DNA from 3 places in the Marinitoga sp. 38H-ov genome. Region 3 is predicted to be linked to each of the others. Evidence: riboswitches for the same ligand, from Rfam matches in the RefSeq annotation. Region 3 holds a riboswitch; each other region holds the start of a gene.
What was found. A riboswitch is a leader RNA that binds a small molecule or an ion and turns the genes downstream of it on or off. The one in region 3 is predicted to bind cobalamin.

Region 1: another riboswitch for cobalamin. It lies ahead of AS160_RS06660 (ABC transporter substrate-binding protein); the one in region 3 lies ahead of AS160_RS04980 (ATP-grasp domain-containing protein).
Region 2: another riboswitch for cobalamin. It lies ahead of AS160_RS00645 (diphthine--ammonia ligase); the one in region 3 lies ahead of AS160_RS04980 (ATP-grasp domain-containing protein).

The regions. Positions count from the first base shown of each region.
Region 1 covers NZ_LNGH01000020.1:11,191-19,884, forward strand. Annotated here, with positions in the region: gene AS160_RS06650 (hypothetical protein) at 1-2,854, shown strand, start outside; gene AS160_RS06655 (hypothetical protein) at 3,001-6,516, shown strand; cobalamin riboswitch at 6,592-6,758, shown strand; gene AS160_RS06660 (ABC transporter substrate-binding protein) at 6,808-7,692, shown strand; gene AS160_RS06665 (iron ABC transporter permease) at 7,689-8,694, shown strand, end outside.
Region 2 covers NZ_LNGH01000002.1:96,987-105,680, reverse strand. Annotated here, with positions in the region: gene AS160_RS00655 (carbohydrate kinase) at 1-308, shown strand, start outside; gene AS160_RS00650 (PQQ-like beta-propeller repeat protein) at 509-673, opposite strand; cobalamin riboswitch at 1,121-1,310, shown strand; gene AS160_RS00645 (diphthine--ammonia ligase) at 1,365-2,000, shown strand; gene AS160_RS00640 (cobyric acid synthase) at 2,043-3,440, shown strand; gene cbiB (adenosylcobinamide-phosphate synthase CbiB) at 3,443-4,288, shown strand; gene AS160_RS00630 (aminotransferase class I/II-fold pyridoxal phosphate-dependent enzyme) at 4,285-5,268, shown strand; gene cobO (cob(I)yrinic acid a,c-diamide adenosyltransferase) at 5,265-5,780, shown strand; gene dnaA (chromosomal replication initiator protein DnaA) at 5,834-7,198, opposite strand; gene AS160_RS00615 (GAF domain-containing protein) at 7,481-8,419, opposite strand; gene AS160_RS00610 (DUF364 domain-containing protein) at 8,557-8,694, shown strand, end outside.
Region 3 covers NZ_LNGH01000015.1:1,759-10,452, forward strand. Annotated here, with positions in the region: gene cobS (adenosylcobinamide-GDP ribazoletransferase) at 1-288, shown strand, start outside; gene AS160_RS04970 (histidine phosphatase family protein) at 285-797, shown strand; gene AS160_RS04975 (AIR synthase related protein) at 818-1,504, shown strand; cobalamin riboswitch at 1,503-1,667, shown strand; gene AS160_RS04980 (ATP-grasp domain-containing protein) at 1,721-2,740, shown strand; gene AS160_RS04985 (CoA-binding protein) at 2,733-3,572, shown strand; gene AS160_RS04990 (hypothetical protein) at 3,574-4,701, shown strand; gene AS160_RS04995 (protease complex subunit PrcB family protein) at 4,733-5,158, opposite strand; gene AS160_RS05000 (S8 family serine peptidase) at 5,169-7,520, opposite strand; gene AS160_RS05005 (hypothetical protein) at 7,533-8,694, opposite strand, start outside.

The DNA.
Region 1 (8,694 bases), on a different contig from region 3:
GACTATTTCTAAAAATAATAATATATATGGAATAACAGAAAATGGGATTGTTATAAATAACAAAATAAATAATATTGGTATAGAAAATATTATTTCTTATTCGCGAATTAATGATGGGTTATTATATTTTGCTTCAAAAAATAAATTATATAGCTTATCAATTGGTAATGATGAAAAAAATAATAACTATTGGGCAACTTTTGGAAAAAGTAATAATAACAGAAATTCATATGTAAGAAATAATTCCTCTCCAAATAAACCAGAATTAATTTATCCACAAAATCAATCATTTGAGATTCCTATTAAATTTTCTTTTATATGGGATTGTAGTGATCCAGAAGATGATGAATTGTCATATGATCTTTATTTAGGCGAAGATGATAATTTGAGCTATATAGATACTGTAAAAGCTACATCATATGAAATAAATCTTGAAAATAATAAAAGATATTATTGGAAAATAGTAGCATCAGATGGTGAAAAAAATACTGAAAGTGAAACATATACTTTTAATACAATACCATCACCAGCTGAAACAAAGTTTAAAACAAAAGTTGAAGGAGCATCTATTTTTTCACCGGCAATATCCGATGACAATAACATTTTTATTTCTACTAGCAATGGAAATATATATCAATTTAATTCTAATGGAATCTTAATTTGGAAATATGAGACTAATGGATTTATAAAAGCACCTGTGGTTTTAAATCCATATAATCAAATTATTGTTGGAAATTCAATTGGAGAATTATACATTATTAATTCTAATGGCACTTTATCTAACAAAGTTTTATTAAATAATGGTATAAGCAAGCCTATTTCATTAAGCGGGTTTGGAGAAATATATGCGATAACAGACATAGGAACAGTGTATAAATTAAGTTCATCAGGTAATGAACTATGGCACATTGATTTATCTGGAAAACCAACCACAAATATAGTTGTTGACAATAGCGATAATATATACTTTGGACTAAACAATAGTTTATACAGCATAGATAGCAATGGTAATATTAGATTTAAATTAGATTTACCAATGAGTATCTCTTCTGATTTATCTATTGATGATAATGAAAATATTTATTTTGCAACTGAAGAAAAAAGTATATATTCGATAACAAAAAATGGAAAAATATATTTTAAAGAATACATAAACGAATATGTAAAGGGAAGTATTTTAATAGATAACAATAATTCTATTGTCTTTGGTACTACTTCTGGAAATTTATATAGATATTACTATTTTAGCGATTATTTTGAAAAAATAACCTTAAATGATATTCCATATTCAACTATATTAATGGACGAAGTAAAATATATATCTACAAAAAACAAGTTTATAGTATATAATGGCGAATTACGTTGGTTTGATAATTACAGTAAAATAAAACACTCTCCTAATATTGATATAAACGGCGTTATTGTTTTTGGAACCACTGATGGATATTTATATGGAATATATGGAGATTCTCCTAATTTAAGAAATTCTGATTGGCCAATTGCATATGGAGATAGAAAACATACTGGCAATATTAATAAGAATATCATTATGCCAGACAACAGACCACCATTAAAGCCATTTAATCCATATCCGGCAGATAAAAGTACTTTAACCTTAAATACTATAACTTTAACCTGGGAATCAAATGATCCTGATGGAGATAACATTTATTTCAATATATACTTTGGAAATGATAAAACACAAGAATTAATAGCTCAAAATATAACTCAAAGCTATTATACATTAAATAATATCAAACCTGGAATTTATTATTGGTATGTTGAAGTTATAGATGATTTTGGAAATATTGTAAAAGGTGATCTTTGGTCATTTACTGTAGAAAAGAATATTGAAAATAATTCTCCATTAAAACCAAATTTATTATACCCATCAAATAATCAAAATGATGTTCCTTTAAATGCTAAATTAGAGTGGTCATGTTCAGATCCAGATGGTGATACATTAACATATGATTTATACATAAATACTGAACCAATATTAACAACACCTGTAATATCAAATTATGATAAGACATTCTACAATATTAATTTAAATCCTGGAACTACATACTACTGGAAGGTTGTAGCTAAAGATGGCAATGGTGGTGAAAACTCTAGCGATATTTATTCATTTACTACATCAGAAAAAACAAATATTCCACCTAATAAACCTATATTGATTTCACCAACAAATAATTCCAAGGATTTAGAACCAAATTTAACATTATACTGGAATTGTTCAGATCCAGATGGTGATACATTAACCTATGATGTTTATTTAGATAAAACAATTAACCTTACAACACCTTATATAACAGATGTAACAGATACATCATTAACTATTTCAAACCTTGAATTAGGAGCAACATATTACTGGAAGGTTGTAGCTAAAGATGGTAATGGTGGTGAAAATTCTAGCGAAATATATTCATTTACAATTAAGGACAATACAGGTCCACTAACTCCAAAATTATATTTTAATGACACATTTGTAAATTCAGGAGATCAAGGCGAATTAATTATTCATGGACAAAAATTAGAAAATGTGCAAGCTTTTGACATTGAGATTAAATATGATAATACAAAAATTCAAATATCATCTGTTGAAGCAATTGGTGAATTACAAGGTAAAAGTTTAATTATTAATGAAAATAACGGTAAAGTTAAAATTACAAATTTATCATTCTCGCCTTATACTATAAACAATAGTGATATTTTGAAAATTAAGTTTACAGCAATTGGTGATAAAGGTAATACAGAAGTATCCTTTACCAATGGAACTAAAATTATTAATTCTAATGGTGAAACCTTATCAGTTGATATAACAGATATTGGTATTATTTCTATAAAATAAATTCATGAAATTCTATATTTATGAAAAATTTTATGAATAAAATTTTTGAAAGAAGGTGATAAATATAAAAATTTATTAAAAATTTAAAGATTTTGTTTTAATGTACGATATATATTATAGAAAATTTTATATATGGAGGTGTTATTATGAAACTGAGAAATTTGACTTTTTTTATTGTTTTATTAACAGTTTTTCTTCTTTCGAGCTGTTTTAAAAGTGTACCAGTTGAGTTATTAAATACTCCGCATGTAAACGTAACTTTAGGAAACGATTACAAGATTCAATCTAAAGTAAATGCTTCTGCTTTAGAAATTGAATTTGATAGAAAAATACCTAAAGATGCGTTTATATACGACAAAAATAACTCATTATTATTTGTAAAAGAGTACTCAAACAAAACTGTGGTTATGTTTTCAAAAGCACAAAGAGATATTGTTCCTGGCGAATTTTTATTTTCTGTTAAAAAAGAATATTTAAATCCAGAAAACAATAAACTTTACACTGAGGCTGCTTTATTTGATGAAAAAAATAATAAAATTATTACTAAAGCCTCTGCTCCGTATGAAGATGGATTAAGTGTTTCAGATTCTATAAAATTAAGAACTGGTGATGAAGATGCAATATTTATACACGCAAAAAATATTTCTAATGTTGAAACTTTCCAATTAGATGTAATTTATCCAAACGGTTTAATTGATATTGATACTTCTAAAGGAACTAATGGAATCGAACTATTAAATTCTGTTGAAAATACATTATTATCAGATCCAATAATTACTCCGGGAAAGTTAAAAATTACATTTTTAACTCAAAACGGTACAACTTTAAGTATATCTGATGAAGATATTATAAAAATACATATCATTGCAAAGGATGTAGATCCTAAGGGTATAGGAAACGTTACTGTTAATGCAACCTTATTGGATAATAATTTAAACGAAATAAATGTTGACACTCATACTGGAGATATAGCTGTATATGATCCTATATTATTAGGTGATTTTGATGATCCTACTACTCCTGATAATGAAAAAAATAATAAAGTAGATATTGATGATTTCTTGCTATTCTTGAATTATTACGATTCAACACAAGGTGATGGAATTTACAATGAAGAATTTGATATTTATCCATCTGAGATAGCTCCTTTAGACTCTTGGGAAGGAATATATAGCATTTCAATCAAAGACAGTAAAATAAATTTATATGATTTCATAATTTTTGCAAGAAATTATTCAAAATCTTTGCCATCTGAAAATACACCTCCATCATTTACTGGAAATTCACCTAATCCTTCAGATAGTCAAACGGGAGTTTCAATAACAATCGCATTGGATTTTAATGATGCAACTGATCCTGATGGAGATACTGTAAAATACGATGTTTATTTAAGTACAACAAAAACATTAGTTGATAATATGGATCCAACGGCAAAAATAGAACAGAATTTAACATCATCAATCACTAGTAATTTAGATTTAGAAAGAGGAACCACTTATTATTGGAAAGCTGTAGCAAAAGATGAAAAAGGTGGAATTGATCAAACACCTACATATAGTTTTACAACTGAATCTTTGGATAAAGTATTTATTGCCGGAGGAAATGAAGGAGTATTTGTCGTTGACGTAAGTACCACTTCAAATCCTTCAATAGAAAATTCTTTAGATATAGAAGGTTTTGTATATGACATTGTTAAGTTTAATGGCACTAATGATAAATATATAGGTGTTGCAAGAGGAAACGAAGGAATAACTGTGTTGTATTATGACTATGATGGGGCAAATTGGACATTAGAAGAAGATAATAATTTGCCAAAATTCTATTTAGGAGATCAAGCTAAAGGTATTGCTTATTATTATGATGGATCAAACCACTATTTATTAGCTGCAGCTGGTTCAGCAGGATTATATATAATTAAATTTACATCTTCAGCACCAGACACAGCTGGTAATGATAACCCTTTAGGAACTTTTGGATTATCTTTAAAATCGCATTTAGCTATAAGCGGTGATTCAAATCAAATTACATTAGATGGAACAGCAGCTTATATTGCTGCAGGCAATGGTGGGCTAGCTATAGTTGACATCTCTGATCTTTCAAATCCTGTATTATTAGGAACACTAAGTACTATTGAAGCTAAAGATGTTGCTGTTGATGGAAATTATGCTTATGTTGCTGCTGGAGAAAACGGCGTTTATAAAATAGATGTAAGTGATAAAACAAATCCTAGTGAGGTTACTTCATATAATACATTAGGTTTTGCAGAAGGTATAGATGTTCAAGGAGAATATGTATTTGTTGCTGATGGATCAAATGGATTAGTTAAATTAAAAAAGGATACATTGTCTTATGAAGGAGTTTATAATACAGCAGGTTATGCAAAAGGTATATCCGTTGACGGTGGTACTGGATTTATTGGTGACGATTATAATGGATTAAATATCATTGATGTAAATAATTTATCATTACTTGGTTCTTTAGATAATGGCTCCGTTGCTAGAGATGTTGATATAGCAGAAAATCAATATATAATAGTAGCTGATGGTGACAATGGCGTTAAGATTTATGATGCTGGGGCAAATTTTGTGAATATTACTAATCCTACACTCATTAAAACTATAAAAACACCTGGTTATGCAAGATCTGTTAAATATGTTAAACATGATGATGGTGGAGGTAATGAAGAATATTTAATTTATGTTGCAAATGGTCCTAAAGGCATTTCTGTAATTAATGCTGATGATAGTGACAATGATACTCCATTTGAGAATGCTGCTGATATTGACATGATTAATTTTGGTACACCATCATCTCCAAAATATAATATTGATACTGACGGCTATGTTTATGATGTTTATCCATATGCTGTAGATGGAACCTTTGATATTTCTGGTAATGAATATCTATATGTAGCAGATGGTTTAGGTGGTTTATTAGTATATGATATAAAAGATCAAACTAATGCAAGAGAACCTGTATTTAAGAAAAAGTTCGACACTAAAGGAGTAGCTATGGCTATAGGTTATGATGATGATTATGATGGTTCAGGTAATCCTGCATTGATAGTAGCTGATGGCGATAATGGCATAGTATTACTTGATATAGCAATACCTGATGATCCATCTATCCCAGTTCCATCACATCCAAATTACAATACTTCAGGAACTGCTTTTGATTTATACGTTGATGCTGCAAACAATGATGTTTATGTAGCTGATGGAACTCAAGGATTAAATGTTGTTAATTATTCATATTCAGCTGGACCTCCAATAACAATCACATGGTCTTCAAGAGGTGGAATTAAATTTGATGATGCTATAATTACCGGAATTGAACAAAGAGCAAGTGAATATTATCAACTAGCTGCTGGAAATAGAGGGGTAGTTGTTATGCGCGTAAATGATCCTACACAATTAACAAATGCTGATGTTTTTGATTCTTCTACTTCAGACAGCGATAGTGATAATAATTATATTGCATCCGAATATAATACTCAAGGTTCATGTTATTCTACTATTTATAAGAACGTTACAAATGACTATACCTTAGTAGCAGATGGTGAAAATGGTTTAGTAATATTAAGCGATACTGGTGCGCCATATGCTTTTACACTCGAAAAAGATTTAGACTGGATAAACTTTGGAAATATTGCTACAAATTAATTTCAATCCCCGAGAATAATCTCGGGGTTTTTTATATTAATTTCTTATAAGTTTATGGTATAATATATTAGACAATTTAATAAATTCTTTTAAAGTGTAAGGGAAAACGGTGAAAATCCGTTGCGGTCGCGCCACCGTGAGTGGGGACGAAACCAGCATTATGCCACTGGAATTTTCCGGGAAGGAGCTGGAAGTAGAATGATCCACAAGCCGGGAGACCTACTTTAAAAGAATTTGCTCCATCTTCTCGCGAGAGGAAGATGGATATAAATTTTATACAGGAGGGATTATATGAAAAAAGTCATTTTAGCAGTATTATTGGTATTTTCATTATCATTATTTGCATTCCAACCTATAACATTGGTTGATGATTTAGGTAGAGTTGTTGTTTTTGAAAAAGAAGTTGAAAGAATTGTTGTCGCAGCTCCTTCTATATCAGATTATATTGTAAAACTTGGTGCTAAAGATAGGGTTGTCGGAGTTACGGATTATGATAATTACATTACTGACGTTGAAAGAATAGGAAAAATGGTGCCTTTAAATGTGGAAAAAATTATTTCTTTAAATCCTGATGTTGTATTATTAACAGGAGGATTCCAAGAAGGTGAAGTTTCTAAATTAGAAAAATTTGGAATAAAATCATTTGTTGTTAACCCTACCAATTTAAATGAAGTATTTAGAGATTTATCTCTTATTGGAGTAATATTAGGAAAAGAAAAAACAGCTCAAGATTACGCACAAAAATTAAGAGCTAGAATGTTAAATATTGCAAAAAATGCATTTTCTTGGAATGATAAACCAAAAGTTTTATATTTAATGGCATATGGAAGCGTTTCTCAAATGTGGACAAGTGGTACAGGTTCTTTTTTAAATGAAATTATTATATATGCAGGTGGAGTTAATGTTGCTGCTCCGTATTCCGGTAATAATGGTTGGTTTTCTGTAGGTCCTGAATTTGTAATTAAAGAAAACCCAGATATTATATTGGTTCCAGGATATTATCCAGGTGACAAAGGAGCATATGATTTAATAATGAATGCGGAACAATTTAAAGATATAAATGCTGTAAAAAACAAAAAAGTATTTATTATTGATGGCAACAAAGCATCTCTATCAAATACAGAATTAATAGATTTATTAGGAGAGATTAATCAGCTCTTCAGTGAAAATAAATGAAAAAATTAATTTCGGGGAATTTTTCCCCGATTTTTTCCCTTATTATCGGAATTATTTTAATTATTTTATCTATAATATTATTCACATCATTAGGTACAGTAAAAATACCTTTTAATGAGGTTATACTCTCATTTTTAAATAAATCTGATAATGTATTATACAATAGGATAATATTTAACATTAGACTACCAAGAGTTATTGGAACTATACTAATAGGCGCTATTCTTGCAATAGCTGGTAATGATTTTCAAATGATTATTAAAAATCCTCTTGCAGATCCGTTTATTATAGGTATCTCGTCTGGTGCAAGTTTTGGTGCTGTAATGTATACAGCTTTAAAAAGCGTATATGGTATAGATTTACCGTTTGGAATTGAATTTTTTGCTTTTATTTCAGCTTTAATTGCTACTGCTATTACCTTTACTCTTGCTAAAGAAGGAAAAAAGATTCCCGTAGTCTCTTTAATTTTAAGCGGTGTTATTGTAGGGTTTGTTTTTAATTCTATATCAACTCTTTTTACAGTACTTTTTTGGCAAAATTTACTACACGTAAATTTTTGGTTAATGGGAAGTACTGGTAATATAGTATGGTCTGATATATTAATTCTAATTATTTTTTTAACTTTACAAATCTTTATTAATTTCATATTTAAAAAACATATTGAAGTTGTAGCTATGGGCGATGATATATCTATTTTTTCTGGAATAAATCCAGAAAAAATTAAATTATTAGTGTTAACTATAAATATTTTTGCTGTATCTGTTGTTGTTTCAAAGGCTGGTATTATAGGATTTGTGGGATTAATTATTCCTCATTTAGTAAGAAAAATTACTGGTCCTAATATGTATTATTCCACTATCGGTTCTTTTATATACGGTGGGATATTTTTAGGTTTTGCCGATCTATTTTCAAGATATTTATTTAGACCCGCAGAATTACCAATAGGTGTTACAACATCATTAGTAGGCGCTCCTATATTTATATATATTATGAAAAGAGGAA
Region 2 (8,694 bases), on a different contig from region 3:
TACCATTAAAAAAAGGTGCTATGTTACTTATAACATTAGGAGAAAAGGGTTGTATTGCAAAATATAATGATATAGAAATGATTATTCCTGGATATAATGTTTCGCCTGTAGATGCAACAGGTTGTGGAGATGCATTTACAGGAGCAATTATTTATAATTATATAAAAGGTGAAAGAGATATATTTAAATTAGGAAAATTTGCTAATGCTGTTGCAGCAAAGGTAATAACAAAATTAGGTGGTGTTGATTCTATTCCTTATTATGATGAAGTAGTTGAGTTTATAAGGGATAAAAATTCTTATTTATAATTTTTATTAATTTTATTTCAATAGTTTAAATTCGTATTATTTTTATTATCGTGCATATACTTTGGCCATGAAGTATCTGCTAATATAATACTTATTGCATATAATTTATTAGTAAAACCACCGCCTATATACAAAACCCCATTTTTTATAGCTCCACTTGAATAAAATAATTTATCTCCTGCATAGTAATCTCATAGTTTTTATCCGTTTTCGTTAATGGCATAAATATAATTATCAATACTACTAAAGTATATAACTTCATCATTTCTAATAACATGTGTAGAAAAAATCCAAATATTTTCTCCATTTTTTATAGAATACAAATATCCTAAATCTCTTACGAATATACTTTCTTTGCCTAACAATAATTTTATAATATGCCCTTAAATTTAATAATTTTCCGATAAAAATATAGTCTAAATTAGCTAATTCGCTATATTCTCCAGTTTTCTTATCATTTTCTACGATTCTCAATAGTTTTAATGTCTTCTCTTTGATTATTAATTCTATATTAGTTTATCAACTACAATAATGTTTTCTTTCCGGAAAGGTAAGATTACGCTATTTTGTTATATGCAGGATTGTTTTCAAAACTATATATTCCTATTTTCACAGTATTTGGAAATGAAATAGAAGATAAAAAATCATAAGAAAAATTATTAAATTGCAACCTCTAAATTTAATGTATATATAAAAAAGTTAACCTTATATAATTATATCACCTTAAAAACATATTTTTATATATTTATATTTGTCTTTAATTAAAATTTGTTAATATATAAAGAGTAATTTTATTTTTTATATTATTTTTGATATAATATAGTATCTAATAAAAAGTAAATAAAATATTATCTTATTATAGGGAACATTGGTGAAAGTCCAAGGCTGCCCAGCAACCGTAACCAGGGACGAAATTCACTTAATGCCACTGGGAAACTGGGAAGGCGTGAAAAGTAGGGTGATCTGGAAGCCGGGATACCTATATAAGATATATTTATTCCACGAAAGCTAAGGGCTTTTTGTGGAAAATTTGTTTTAGATTTAAGGAGGTAAAATATGAAAATTTTTAGTTCATGGAGTGGAGGTAAGGATTCTACTTTAGCATTATATTATGGGATAAAAAAATATAAGAAAATTGATTATATTTTTACAATGTTATCAGAAGATTGTATTCATTCTAGAGCACATGGGTTAAATATAAATATTTTGAAAAGACAATCTAAGAGTTTAAATATAAAATTAATAACTAAATGTAGTACATGGGGTGATTATGAAAAAAATTTTTTAGATTTTTTAGAAGAATATGTGAGAGAGGGTATAGGGATTTTTGGAGATATAGATCTTCAGGAGCATTTAGATTGGGTGAATAATGTATGTAGTAAAAAAAATGTTGTTGCATATGAACCATTATGGCAAAGAGAGAGAGAAGATATAGTTTTGGAATTTTTAAATTTAGGATTTAAAGCAAAAATTATTGCTATAAAAAAAGGTATAGGTATAGAAAATTATTTAGGTAAAGATTTATCTTTTGATCTTGTTGAAGAATTTAAAAAAATAGGAATAGATGCTTGTGGTGAAAATGGTGAATTTCATACATTTGTATATGATGGACCTATATTTAATGAAGAAATAAAATTTAGTATTAAATCTACTGTAGAAAAAAATAATACACTAGTTTTAGAATTAATATAAAAATTATAACGGAAGATACTGAGGAGTGGTATTTTGAAAATAATGATTCAAGGTACTTCATCGGATTGTGGAAAAACTACTTTTGTTACTGCATTATGTAGAATATTTAAAGAAGATGGAATAAATGTATCTCCATTTAAAGCTCAAAATATTTCTTTAAATTCATATGTTGATATTAATGGAAATGAATTTGCGTGGTCTCAATATATTCAAGCTATAGCTTCAAAAACAGAACCTAATGTATATATGAATCCTATTCTTTTGAAGCCGCAAGGTAATGGTATGGTTCAATTAATAGTTTTGGGGAAAATATATAAGACAATACATTTTAGCGAATATGAAAATTATAAAAAAGAAATGAAAAAGGTGATAATAGATTCATTTAATTATTTAAGTAATAAATTTGATGCGATTATTATAGAAGGAGCTGGAAGTCCGGCTGAAATAAATATAAAAGATAAAGATATCTCCAATATGTGGGTAGCAAAAAATGTTAATTCAAATGTTTTATTGGTTAGTGATATAGATAGAGGAGGAGCTTTTGCTTCATTGTATGGAACATATTATTTAATGGAAGATGAAAAGGATTACATCAAAGGGTTTATTATAAATAAATTTAGGGGTGAAAAGAAGCTTTTAAATTCTGGTTTATTAAAATTAGAAAAATTAACAGGTATTCCAACTTTAGGAGTTATACCTTGGATAGATATAAAATATGGAGACGAAGATGGAGCTTCGTTGAAAAATAAAAAAATAAAGAAATCAAAAATAAATATTTACGTAATAAAAATTCCCAGCATTTCTAATTTTACGGATTTTGCACCTTTTAATTATGATGAAAATGTGAATTTAGAGTATATTGAGGATATTAATAAAATTGATGAAGCAGATATGATAATAATTCCTGGTAGTAAAAATACTATAAGAGATTTAAGATGGATGAAAGAAAAAGGTTTCTTTGAAAGAATAAAATGTTTTAAAGGTATAGTTTTTGGAATATGTGGAGGATTTCAAATTATGGGAAAGGAGATAATTGATGTATATGGCTTAGAGATTGGTGAATATCAAAAGGAAAAAGGTTTTGGATTTTTTAATTTTACAACTAGAATGTTAGATAAAAAAATAACAAAACAATTTAGAGGTAAATATAAAGGAATTGAAATATATGGTTACGAAATTCATATTGGCGAAAGTAATATAAATACTCCCGTTTTAAATATTGATAATAAATATATAGGAACATATATACATGGAATTTTTAATTCAGGTGAATTTAGAAAATATATATTAAATTTAATATTAAAAAATAAAAATATGAATATAATAAATGATATTAAAGACTATGAAGAATTTCAAGAAAAAGAAATTATCAAATTATCAAATATAGTAAGGGAGAATATTGAATTAAAAAAAATATATAAAATAGCAGGAGGGAATTAAAAATAATAATTTTTTCTATATTGTTAGATTTAATATTTGAAGAACCGCCAGAGAAAATACATCCTGTTGCATTTATGGGGATTATAGGAAAGAGATTATATAAAAAATATAGCAATAATCTAAAGTATTTTATTGTTGGTATGATGTCGTTAATATTAGAAATTGCCTTTTGGGGCATATTAATATACTTTATTCAAAAGGTAAATATAATAATTATAAAAAATATAATTTTAATTTATATTTTGAAAACTACTTTTTCTATAAAAAGTTTATATAGACATGTTGAAAGATGTAAAACTAATGACTTGAATGAACTAAAAAGAAATGTTTCATATATAGTGAGTAGAAATACAAATGATTTAGATAAAAATCATTTGTATTCAGCAGCTATTGAAAGTTTATCAGAAAATATAAATGATAGTATAACAGCACCTCTTTTTTATTATTTGCTATTTGGTATATACGGTTCAATTATATATAGAGTAGTAAATACTTATGATGCGTTATTTGGGTATAGAAATGCAAAATATGAATGGTATGGAAAATTTTGTGCGAGATTAGATGATGTTTTAAATTATATACCAGCTAGAATAACTGCATTAATAATATCTTTTTTTAATTTGAAAGGTGCATTTAATTATATAAAAAAGTATGGTAGGATAAAAGTTAATTCAACATATCCAATGAGTGCTTTTGCTGGTGTATTGGGGTTAGGATTTGAAAAAGAAGGTGTATATAAATTTTCAGGAAAGCTTCCAGAAATAGAAGATTTGAATAGAGCATTAAAATTATATAAAAAAGTAGTCTTTTTAATATTAACGTTTGTAATTTTAGGAGAGATAATATGAATCATGGAGGGATAAAAGATAAAAATATTATTGACTTTTCAATATCTGTATCGCCCCTAATTCCAAATTGGATAGATAAAGTTTTTGAGGATAGTAAAGATAATTTAAATAAATATACATATGTAGAATGGATAGAAGAAGATTTTAAAAAAATTTTTGGAAAAAATTCTGTAATATTATCTGGAGCAACAGAATCTTTTCATATAATAGGTCATGTAATAATGAAAGATTCAATTGTTATAATACCTACACCAAATTATACAGAATATGAAAGGATAGCTAAATTTAATAATAATGAAATTGTCAAAGTAGATTCGCTAAAATTTGGTGGATATACAGAAGAATTTTATGACTATTTATTAAAATATATTATAAAAATTAGGGAAAAAACTAATAAAAAAATAATTTTTATTACAGGTAATCCTAATAATCCAACAGGTCAATTTGTCAGGTTAGCTGAATTTACTAAAAAATTATTAGAGTATGATATTTTAATAATATATGATGAAGCATTTATAGATTTTTCTGAAGATAATCCAGAAATAATAGATGAGACAATACAAATAAGAACATTTACAAAATCCTTCGGAATTCCCGGTATTAGAGTTGGATATGTAATTTCGAGTAAATATACAGAAGAATTTTTAAAATATAGACAACCTTGGAATATAGGGGTATTGGGATATTCCTTTTTAGAAAACCTTTTAAAAAATGATTTTTTAAATGATTTAAAAAAAATGAGGATTTATATAAAAAAAGAAATAAATAAGTTTAAAGAATATATGAGTTATTGTACACAAACTAATTATTTTACTATAAAAACAGATCCAAAAAAATTTTTAGAAAAAAGCAAAAAATATGGAATATATGTTAGAGATACTTCGGATATGGGATTAAATAATCACGTGAGAATTGGAATAAAAAACAATAAAGATAATGAATTTTTATTAAATTTTTTAAGAAAGGAGTTAAAAAAATGAGTTTGATATTATTATATACTGGAAATGGAAAGGGTAAAACCACTGCATCATTAGGATTAGTTGTTAGAGCTGTTGGTCATGGAAAAAGTGTATCAATTATTCAGTTTTTAAAGGGAAATCCGAAATATGGGGAAATAAAGGGTTTATCTTATTTACCAGGAGTTGAAATTATTCAATCTGGTAGTCCTAATCATGTAAAGAAAAATAAAATTACTAATGATGATATTAAATTAGCTAAAAAAGGTCTAGAATTAGCTTTAGAAAAAATAAGTAGCGGTAAATATGATTTAGTAATTTTAGATGAAATAAATGTAGCAATTTACTATGATGTATTAAAGTTACAAGATGTATTAAATATATTAGAAAAAAAGCATGAAAAAACAACGATAATATTAACAGGTAGATATGCCCCAAAAGAGTTTTATGAAATTGCTGATATGGTAAGTGAAGTTAAAGAGATAAAACATCATTTTCAAAAAGGAATAATAGCACAGGAAGGGATAGAATATTAAAAAACTAGCGATTGAATTCAATCGCTAGTTTTAATTAATATCAGTTGATATTATTAACTTGCAGTTTTACTTTGAATTTTTTCTGATTCTTCAAAAATCTTTCTTATTTCATCTATTCTTCTCTTTAAAAGTAAATTTCCGCTTGTCAATTCTTTTTCAACTTTTTTAATAGATTGGCTAATTGTTGAATGATTTTTCCCTACAAATTCAGAAATATCTTTTACTTTCATTTTACCATAATTTTTAAGCATAAAAGATAATATCTGTCGAGCTTCTGATATTTCCTTTTTTCTAGTAGGGCTAAATAATTGTTCTCTTGTTAAATTATATTCTTTAATAACTGCTTCTAAAATCAAGTTTTTCTTTAAAACTCTTAAGGTTTCTTTGGTTTGAGGAATATTTTTCTTATGAGATTTTAAAGAACTATATAATTTTTTGACGGTATCAATATTAACTTTTTCTCCTGTAACCTTACTATGGAAAAAAAGATTTAATATTAATCCTCTAAGTCTTCTAAGATTGTTGTCAATATTTTCAACTAAATAACTCACCACATCATCTGATAAGTATAATGAACTCATTTCAGCCATTTTTTTAGCAATTTTTAATTTGGTTTGTTTATCAGGTTCATCAACATTAACAACTAATCCCATTTCAAATCTACTAATTAATCTTGGATGAAAAGTAGCTAATTCTTCAGGAGTTCTATCAGAACATATAATAATTTGTTTTCCAAGATTAAATAAAGTATTAAATGTATGGAATAATTCTCCTTGAGCCATATCTTTTCCAATCAAAAATTGAACATCATCAATTAATAATATATCTATCTTTTTTCTATATCGCTCTCTAAAATCATCCATTTTTTCTTCACGCAATGATTTCATAAGGTCATTCATAAATTCTTCAGCTGTTACATACATAACCTTTAAATCTGGCGAAGACTCCATTAAATGATTTCCAATTGCATGAAGTAAATGTGTTTTTCCTAAAGCAACATCTCCATATATGAATAAAGGATTGTATTTTCCTGGGTTATTTGCCACCTCTAAAGCAGAATAATATGCGACTCTATTCGCCTCTCCAATAACAAAACTATTAAACGTATATTCAGGATTAAAATCCGATAACTTAAGAGGTCTTTCCTTAATCAATGGTCCCGCTTTTTTCTTTGTAGATTGATCAGCGGGTATAAAAGTAAATTCTGCAGTAACTTTCCTTGAAAGAATATCTGATAAAGTATTAGAAACCAATGAGCCGTATTTTCTAGCAATAAAATCTTTTACAAAGAGATTTCCAATTCCTATAACTACAGTTTTTTCCTGAATATCTAAAACTTGGGCAGAGGTAAACCATTGTTCCCAGGTGTTATGATTTATTTTTGACTTCAGTTGTTCTAATAATTCTTCGTTTGTCACACCAATTACCCCCTGACCAAAAAATAAAAAGAATGTTTAGCATTATATAGAATATCAGATTTAACATTTTTAATCAAGAAAAAATTTTATGAACTTTGTTGAGATTTAAAACTTAGTGAAAATAGTAATTATCTAATTTGAATGCAGTTAAATAAAAGTTTTTAGCATAATCCTATTTTTAACAATTTTAATATTATTTTACTTTCATTAAGAAAGATGTCTATTGAATAAGCATTATTTCTCATTTGTGTAAATATATTAAAAAAATAAAAATTAACAAAATTAAAGAAAATTTTTAACAAATAAATTAATAATTTCTTCTAAAAATTGAGAATCTTCTACTGTAAATGGCTCTAATTTATGACTGTCTATATCTAGCTCTCCGAAGACATTTCCGTTATTATCTATAATCGGGACAACAATTTCTGATTTAGTTTTATCACTACATGAGAGATAGTTTGATGCTTTACTTACATCCTGAACAACAAAAGTATTTTTAGTTGCTGCAGCTTGTCCACAAATACCACTACCAAAAGGAATTTTTACATGTTCAGTAGGTTCTCCTAAATATGGTCCTAGATTTAACATATTTTTATCATTTTCATCGGTTAAATAAAAACCTACCCAATTGTAATAATCTACATTGTTATACAATATTTCTACAATTTTTTTCATAACTTTATTAATATCATTATTATCATATATATATTTTTCTATTTGTGATAATAATTTGGCGAATAAAGCTTTCTTCTCATTTACAGGATTATTATTAATAAAATCTAATATAGCATTATCTACAGTTTCTTTAATATCTTTTTTTGTTAAAAAGTGGTAAAAAGAGTCCACTAGTATAACTGTTCCATAATATGTTTCTATATAATAATGTGAATTTAACCCAAGTAATCCCATTATATACACTACATAATCTCCTCTTTCTAATTTGTATGTTTGTGCGTTACGAGATAAATTCATAACAATTTCTTTTTTAATTTCTAAAAAGTTATTTTCCCAATCTTGTTTAAACATATCAAAATCTTTTCTTGAAATTTCATTTAATCTATTTTTAATTTTTTCCTCATTTAAATTTTCTTTCTTTTCATATTCACTTAATATTTTTGGCCTGTTTTGTTTATACTCTTGCCAACCTTCAAACCAAAAAATTTTATCTTTATTTAAAATTTTTAAAAATTCTGGAGTTAAATCTTGTAAAATGCTTCTCATAATATCCCTCCTCTAAAATAATTTATAATCTATTTTACCATTTATATCTTACAATTTTTTTTAAATTGATTTGATAAATAATGTTAAAAATAGTATAATAGAATTGTTTAAAAAATAACAAATTGTGGGGGGGTAAAATGTCTTTAGCAAAAAAAATACATGACAAAGCATTAGAAAACATTACAGATGATATATTTATTGAGGATTTTGTTATAGGTATTGGAGAAACTGCTGTTAAACTAAGTGATGGAAGAACAGGATTTGTAGCTACTAAT
Region 3 (8,694 bases):
GCATCTATATCAACATATGCAAGAAATAACGGAATGGGTTATATATTTATAACACATTCAAATATAAAAAAATTTATTATTTCTTTTTTAATAGTATCACCTATATTAATGTTTTTTAATCCATATATATTATTACCAATAATATTATCATATATATTTGTTATATTCATAACTAAAAAAATAATAAAAAAAATAGATGGTATGACAGGGGATACAATAGGATTAGTAATTGAGTTATCACAAACATTTTATTTAATAAGTATATATATATTGAGAGGTATATTATGAAGTTAATATTAATAAGACATGTTGAAACAGAAGCGAATATAAGAGGAATATTTAGTGGTTGGAGTAATTATAATATTACAGAAAATGGATTAAAACAAATTAATGTATTAAAAAAAATATTTAAAAACAAATATGCTGATTATATAATTTCTAGTCCATTGTACAGAGCATATTACACAGCTTTAGAAATATCAAAGGTATTAAATAATAAAATTATTATTGATGAAAGAATGAAAGAAATAAATTTCGGTATTTTTGATGGAAAAACAATAGAAGAAATAAAAGAAAAATATTATAATGAATATATGTTATGGATGGAAGATTATAGGAAATACTGTTTTCCAAAAGGAGAATGTTATACATCATTCTTTAAAAGAATAGATGAATTTTTATCAAAGTTAGATAAAAATAAAAGATATATTATAGTTACACATGGAGGAGTAATTAATTATATTATGGAAAAATATTCATATATAAAATTTGATAGATATACGGAGGTGGAAATATAATCAAAGTAAGAGATTTAACAATAGTAGATTTAGGAAATAAAGAACTAATAATATCATGTGATTCATCTGGTGCTATTGGCAATAAAGAGATGGATGTGGTAAAAGTTTCACCAGATATTGTTGGTTATTATGGAGCACATGTAGCATTGTGTGAAAATATAGCATATGGAGCAACGCCTATAACAATTGTAAATACATTATCAGTTGAAATGAATAATACAGGGAAAGAGATTATAAAAGGAATAAGAAGAGCAATTGATTTAATAAATATAGATGTAATAATTACAGGAAGTACAGAAGAGAATTTTCCAACAATACAAACAGGAATAGGTATTACAGTTATAGGTATTAAAGAAAAAAATATTAACTTTAAAACAGAAAAAGATGACATTGCAGTATTAATAGGTTTGCCTAAATTAGGAGAAGAGGTATTAAAGAGCAAAGAAATTCTTAGATTGGATATATTAAAAACTTTAAGAAATAGTAATTATTTACATGAAATAGTGCCTGTGGGTTCAAAAGGAATTTTTCATGAGATTAATGAAATATCCAAGATATGGAATTTAGAATTTAATTTATTTAATAATAATATTGATCTATATAAAAGTGCTGGACCAGCAACATGTGCAATAATAACTTTAAAGGAAGAAAATTTAAAAAATATAAATATAGATATTCCAATAAACATTTTAGGAAAATTTAATTAAATACCTCCGGATTAAAGGTGCAAGGGAAGATGGTGAAAATCCATCACGGCCCCGCCACCGTAACTGGGGACGAAACCAACAAAATGCCACTGGGAAACTGGGAAGGCGTTGGGAGTAGAATGATCCAGAAGTCGGGAGACCTACCTTTAGTCCTAAGGTATTCCCATTCGCGAGGGCGATATGGGAGAAATTTTTATATATATTAGGAGGTGTAGTATGAAGATTCATGAATTTGTTGGCAAATCCTTTCTAAAGGACTATGGTATTAAAGTCCCTGAATCATATTTGATTAGGGAAGATTATGAAATTAAGTTTTTACCAGCTGTATTAAAATCTCAGGTATTAGTTGGTGGAAGAATGAAGGCTGGAGGAGTATTATTTGCACATGACGAAGATGATTTTAGGAAAAAGGTAAAGGAATTATTGAAAAAGGAGATTAAAGGAGAAAAGCCATATGGAGTATTAGTAGAAAAAATGATACCTATACAAAAAGAATATTATATTTCTTTAATATTAGACAGAGAAGAAAAGAATATTAGTATATTGTATTCTGAAAAAGGTGGAATTGATATAGAAGATAATAAGGATAGTATTATTAAAACAAATTTTGATGAATTTCATGACAAGATTCCACAAAAAATATCAAAAATATTACCTAATCTAAGGAAATTATTTAGGGAAAAAGATTTAACGTTATTAGAAATAAACCCTTTAGTTGAAGATGTTGATGGTAATTTATATGCACTTGATATAGTAATACATTTAGATGATAATGCTATATTTAGACAAGAATGGGCAAAAGAATTTATTGAAGATGAGTATCCATTTCACTTTGTTAAATTAGATGGAGATATCGGGATAATTGGATGTGGTGCAGGTATAGTTATGGCAACTATGGATGCTGTAAAATTATCTGGAGGGAATCCAGCAGATTTTCTTGATTTAGGTGGTGGTGCTGAAAAAGGAATAACTATACAAGCATTAGAATTATTAAAAAGTTATGGAATAAAAAAAATAATATTAAATATTTTTGGTGGAATAACAAAATGTGATGAAATTTCTTTGGCTTTAGTAGAATTTAAAACTAATAACCCAGATATAGAATTGTATATAAGATTAACAGGTACAAATGAAGATATAGCAAAAAAAATATTAAAAGAGAATAATATGAATTATTATGAAGATATGTATAGTATGATAACTGATGCAGTCAAGGTGGTGAGTTTAAATGATTAATGGAAATGAAAGAGTTTGTGTTCAAGGTATAACAGGAAAATACGGGAAATTACATACTGAAAAGATGTTAAAATATGGAACTAATATAGTATGCGGTGTTTCAAAGAATAAAAGTGTAAAGTATATAAATGGAGTTGAAGTGTTAGATAATATGTACGATGCTGTTAAAAAGCATAATGTAGATACTTCAATTGTTTTTGTTCCTGCTCCATATGCAAAAGAAGCGGTTTTTGAAGCGATAAATGCAGGAGTAAAAAAAATTATTATTATAACAGAGCATATACCTCAACAAGATATGTTAGATATATATAATATATCTAAGGATAATGATGTAATAATAATAGGGCCAAATTGTCCAGGTGTAATTTTGCCTGGTATATCAAAAATTGGTATAATGCCAGAAAGAGCATTTAAACCAGGAGATATAGCTGTTATTTCAAGAAGCGGTACATTAATGTATGAAATTTCTAATTATTTATCATTATATTCTAGTGGAATAAAAGTTGGAATTGGTTTAGGTGGAGATCCAATTATAGGTACTTCTATAGAAGATGCATTTGATTATATTATGAAAGAAAATATAAAAAAGGTTGTTGTTATTGGTGAAGTAGGAGGAAATGATGAAATAAAAGGTATTGAAAAGGCTTTAGAAAAAGGATATAATGGAGATATAAAAGTGTTTTTTGCTGGTAGAACAGCACCAAAAGGTAAAAGAATGGGACATGCTGGAGCAATTATTGAAGGATATGAAGGAAGTATAGAATATAAAGAAAAGAAATTAAAAGAAATAGGTGTAAATGTAATAAGCCAAATTCCAGAATTAGGAGGTTAATATGAATAATTCATATTTGCTATTATTTTTATCAATATTTTTTGGAATATTAATTGGAAAGATAAAAATTAAAAACTTTAAATTAGGTAGTTCTGGATCATTATTTAGTGGATTAATATTAGGCTGGTATTCTACCAGCCTATATTCAAGTAATATGGAAATAATGAATAAATTAAATAGTGATTTTAAACAATTTTTCTTGTTTTCCTTAATTTTATTTATATCCTCAGTTGGATTAATAGCATCAAAGGATTTGGATAAAATTATAAAAAAGTATGGATTAAAGTTTTTAATTATGGCATTTTTTATCACATTTGTAGGGTTTATATCTACATATATATTTTCTAAGTTTGGTAATAAATATGAATTTGTTGGATTATATTCTGGAGCATTAACAAGTTCGCCTGGTTTAGCAACGGCTTTAGAAACAGCACCTAATTTTGAAAAAGAAATAATTTCGGGTTATACATTTGGATATATTCCCGGAGTTTTAGCAGTTATACTTTCTATGTATATTTTTCCGTATATATTTAAAGTTAATATTGAAGATGAAAAAAGCAAATTAAAAGAAATTATGCAAATTGAAAAGGATAAGGAAGAAGGATTTGACTTTTTGGCCTATTCATTGATAATAATTATAGGGATATTAATAGGAAATATTAATTTTGATTTTAATTATATATCCTTTAAATTAGGAATTACTGGTGGAGTGTTATTGTCTTCGTTATTTTTAGGAAGATTAGGCAAGATTTGGATATTTGATTTTAGAATGAATAAAAAAATATTAAAAACAATTCAAGAATTAGGGTTATTAATGTTTTTATCTTCTGTAGGTTTAAAATCTGGGGATATTAATTTAAATGCACAAACTGCTAGTCTAATGTTTTACTCTTTTATTATAGCTATAATATCAATAGTATTAGGAGTAATAATAGGTAAATATATATTGAAAATCAATTGGATAATATTATCTGGTGCTATATGCGGGGGAATGACAAGTACGCCAGGTCTTGGAGCTGCAATAGATGCAAATGATTCAGAGGAAGTTGCAATAGGTTATGGAGCTACCTACCCATTCGCATTACTTGGAATGGTGATATTTAATAAGATATTGATATTAATTATATAAAAAAGACTCCCGAGAAAATCTCGGGAGTTTATTATTCAATATCTTTTGTAATAATTAAAGGTATTTTATCTTCATATATATATACTTCAACAACTTTAATATCTAATTTTGGAATACTAATGGTTAAACTTGGATAAGAAAATTCTTGGGTTACATATTTTGAATTTTGTTTTGATGAAATCTCAATAATTAACTTATCATTTTCTCTTTTTATGGAGTTAACTTTTACTTCATATCCTCCAGATTTTTTCTCTCCTAAACAAATAGATATCCAAAAATTATTCTCTTTTTCCATTATCTGTAAATTTGGTTCAAATGACTTAAAATTATATTTAACTATTTCGTATTTTACTGCTTCATATTTTATTGGTTCATTAGTATGTTCTGTGCTTATGAAAAATGAAAAAGAGGATATTATTGCTAAAAATAGAATTAATAAAATGCTTTTAAAATCCATAAATATTCACCTAGAAAACATTCCAAGGCAATTCATTTACTGGATCATCATCAACTATATTTCCATCATATAATGAATGAGAAATATTTATAGTTTCTCCATTTAAAGTTACAGTACCAGTAACGGCATAATCTAAGTAATCATCTGGTATTTTGGATATTTTAACATTATCTATCCATGCAGTATCTTGACCATCAGAAACAGCACCATCTTTTACATAAGCTATTTTAATTTCATGTGTACCTTCAGATAAACTAATTTCCTTTGTAGTCCAATCGATTTCACCAGATGCTTTAAATACAGTTTCTCCGTCAACATATACGAATAAGAAATCCCAATCTTTTTCACTAGATACCTTATAATCAAATACTAATTTATAACCATATGTTGCTGAATCAAGAGTAACAGTTGTTGAGATATAACTTTCTTGATCATCATCAATATCAGGGAATGAAATAATCTTATTTCCATTATCATCAATTATTGTAGCAGCATTTGTTCCTGTATTCCATTTTAAAATACCTGATTCGAAATTATCTTCAAATACTGGTTCTGGTAAAACAGGCATATTATCGCTTTCAACTTTAATATAGAATGTAGGAGTACCTATGTCTGATTTTGAAACAGTTGTAGCTTCATTAAATGATTTACTTAATAATTCTTCGTTTGTATCAGCATCTAAAATTTTTAATGTATAATTTCCTGTTGCTGTAGGTGGAGTTAAACTTAATTCAAATGTAGAATCAAAAGTTACAGATATTACTTGCACATCATCTAATTCTGACATATCTTTTATTTCAACGTTTTCTAAAGTTTTGGATAATTGTTCTTGAGCTCTTAAAACTATAGAATCTAATAAATCTGGACCTCCAACAATAATATCATATGTATCAGGGTCTATTTGATAGAAAGCACAATTACCATATGAATCAGTTCTTGCATAGTAATTTGGTCCTGTTTCTCTATATAATGTTACATATACACCAGCTAAAGGATTTCCGTATGAATCTTTAACAGAAACAATAGCCATAGCTCCTTTTTCTTCTGGTAATGGCAATGATAATGCTTTTTTTGGATCTATAACACCGTATCCTGAGTTAGTGTCATATCCTGGTTTATCCACATCTTTAGCAGACATTTCAATTAATTTTCTAATTTGATATGCTGTTGCATTAGGATGTTTTTCCCATAATAATGCTGCTAAAGCTGAAACATATGGTGATGCCATAGAAGTACCGTTCCAGTATGCAAATGGGCCATACAATGGAGAAACATCGCTGCTATCAACAGGTATAGTTGATAATATTTGAACACCAGGTGCTAATACAGATACGCTATCTCCTCTTGTTGAAAATTCTGCAACATTATCATTTACATCACTAGCACCTACACCTAATATACCAGGTAAAGAATTTGGACTTCCCCAACTTTCTTCTATATGAGTATTACCAGTTGAAACAACAACTAAAACATTATTAGCAAGAGCATAATCGAAACCAGCTTTTAATGTGTCTGAAAATCCAGGACCACCCCAACTGTTTTGTAATATCTTAGCTCCATTATCAACAGCCCACGCTGCATTATATGCCACATATATATCTCCAACAAAATTAGGAGCAAATACTGGAGCAACCATAATTTTTGCATTTGGTGCTAATCCAGCTATACCGTAATTATCATCTTTTTTAGCAGCAATAATACCAGAAACATGTGTTCCATGATCTCCATATGGTACAGATGTATTTGCTGGAATAAGAGTATTATTATAGAAATCAACACCAGTAACGTATTGTCCATTTAAATCTGGATGACTTGAATCTGATCCTCCATCCATAACAGCAACAACAACACCTGTACCTGTAGCGGTTTCCCAAACTTTTTTAGCATCAAATTTCTTTAAAGCCCATTGAAATTCATATAATGGATTTTTTGGATCTTCAGGAGAAGCAACAGATTTTACTAATTCTTCTTTAAAGGTTTCTTTTTTTACAGGTTCAATTAGTTTTCTTTTGTAATTAGGTTCGATGAATTTTATACCTTCAAATGATTTGTTTAAAAGTTTTCTTAGAGCTTCTTCTACTGAATAATTAAATCTTAAATTTGCAATCTTAAGTTTTTCTATATTAACAACAATATCAGCTTTTAAATAATTTGCTAATTTATTTAGTGATTCAATATCATTGTATCCAACGTTTAATTGATTTTCAAAATAATCATATTTATTTAATGTATTAAGCTTTTTTTCTATTAAATTATTTTTTTCAACTTTTATTGCATTATTTATATTATTATTAACATCAAAATTTGTACAGCTAATTAATAACAAGCTTAAAGAAAGTAGAATAAAAAGAATTTTTTTCATCATATCCCCTCCTTACTTTGTTTCGGTTGTGAAATCTGCATGTAGATCTGGTTCCATACCTGAACTTAATCTATCAATAAACCAAGCTTTATCTCTATACCTGAAATCTGCCGCAATAGATAATGCTCTACTATCATTATCTAAAGTTTCAGCATAAGCAATGTTAATACCCCAGTTATATGATTTACCTGCTTCTAATTTGTCATATGGATATAATTCTTTTGTTAATGAATAAGGATTGAATAAATACCATTTTTTACCATAATCTGGATCTGCAGTATTTCCTGTAAATTTAATAGATACGCTATTTGAATTTTCAACAGAAATTATATCTCCATAAGCGTTTGTGCTTTCAACATTTTCAACAGGAATCATTAATCCGTTGTCTGCTTGGTTCCAGTCATATACAAAAATTCCATAATTATATGTAACTGTTCCTTCGCCGCTTAAAGTTTTATCAGGTTTCCATTTAAATTCAACATTTCTTGAAACACCAGTTGAATCATCTGTAGGATTTTCTAAAATAATATTGAAAGTATCTAATGGAATAACAGAACCTAAAACTGTTTTTTCTGTTTCAACATTATCATATACTGAAGATACTGCATACCAAACTTCCTTACCTACTTCTAATTCTGCTGAATAATCGCTGAATAAAGGCTTTAAGTAGCTATTTGGGTAACCTAAAAGTTGATATAATGCACTTAAATACATTCTTTCTTTAACATAAGAACTTGTAACATAACCTATTTTTTCATAATTAATACCATCAAATGATCTATATACATTATATCCATCAGGTTTTTCAGTTTCAGTTGTATCAGGTAATTCAGGAGGAGTTACTAAAGCAGCATTTAATTTATCGATAGAATCAAAATCAATCCAGTATAAGTCGATTATTAAATTACTATCTTTAGGAGCTGCATATAAACCTCTATCGATGTTATTTTCGCTATAATATGAAACTCCTCTTCTTCTTGTAAATGAAATGATATTAGGCAATCCTAGATTTTCAACATTTGCTGGAACAACATTATATGGTGTGCTAGGTAATGTTGATAATGTTCTTTCAATATTTACATAATCTAATCTATATACTATATTTTCATTATGATCATATGCTAAAGTATGAAGTATATTTAAACCATTTTGAACACTATCAATATTAATTGTA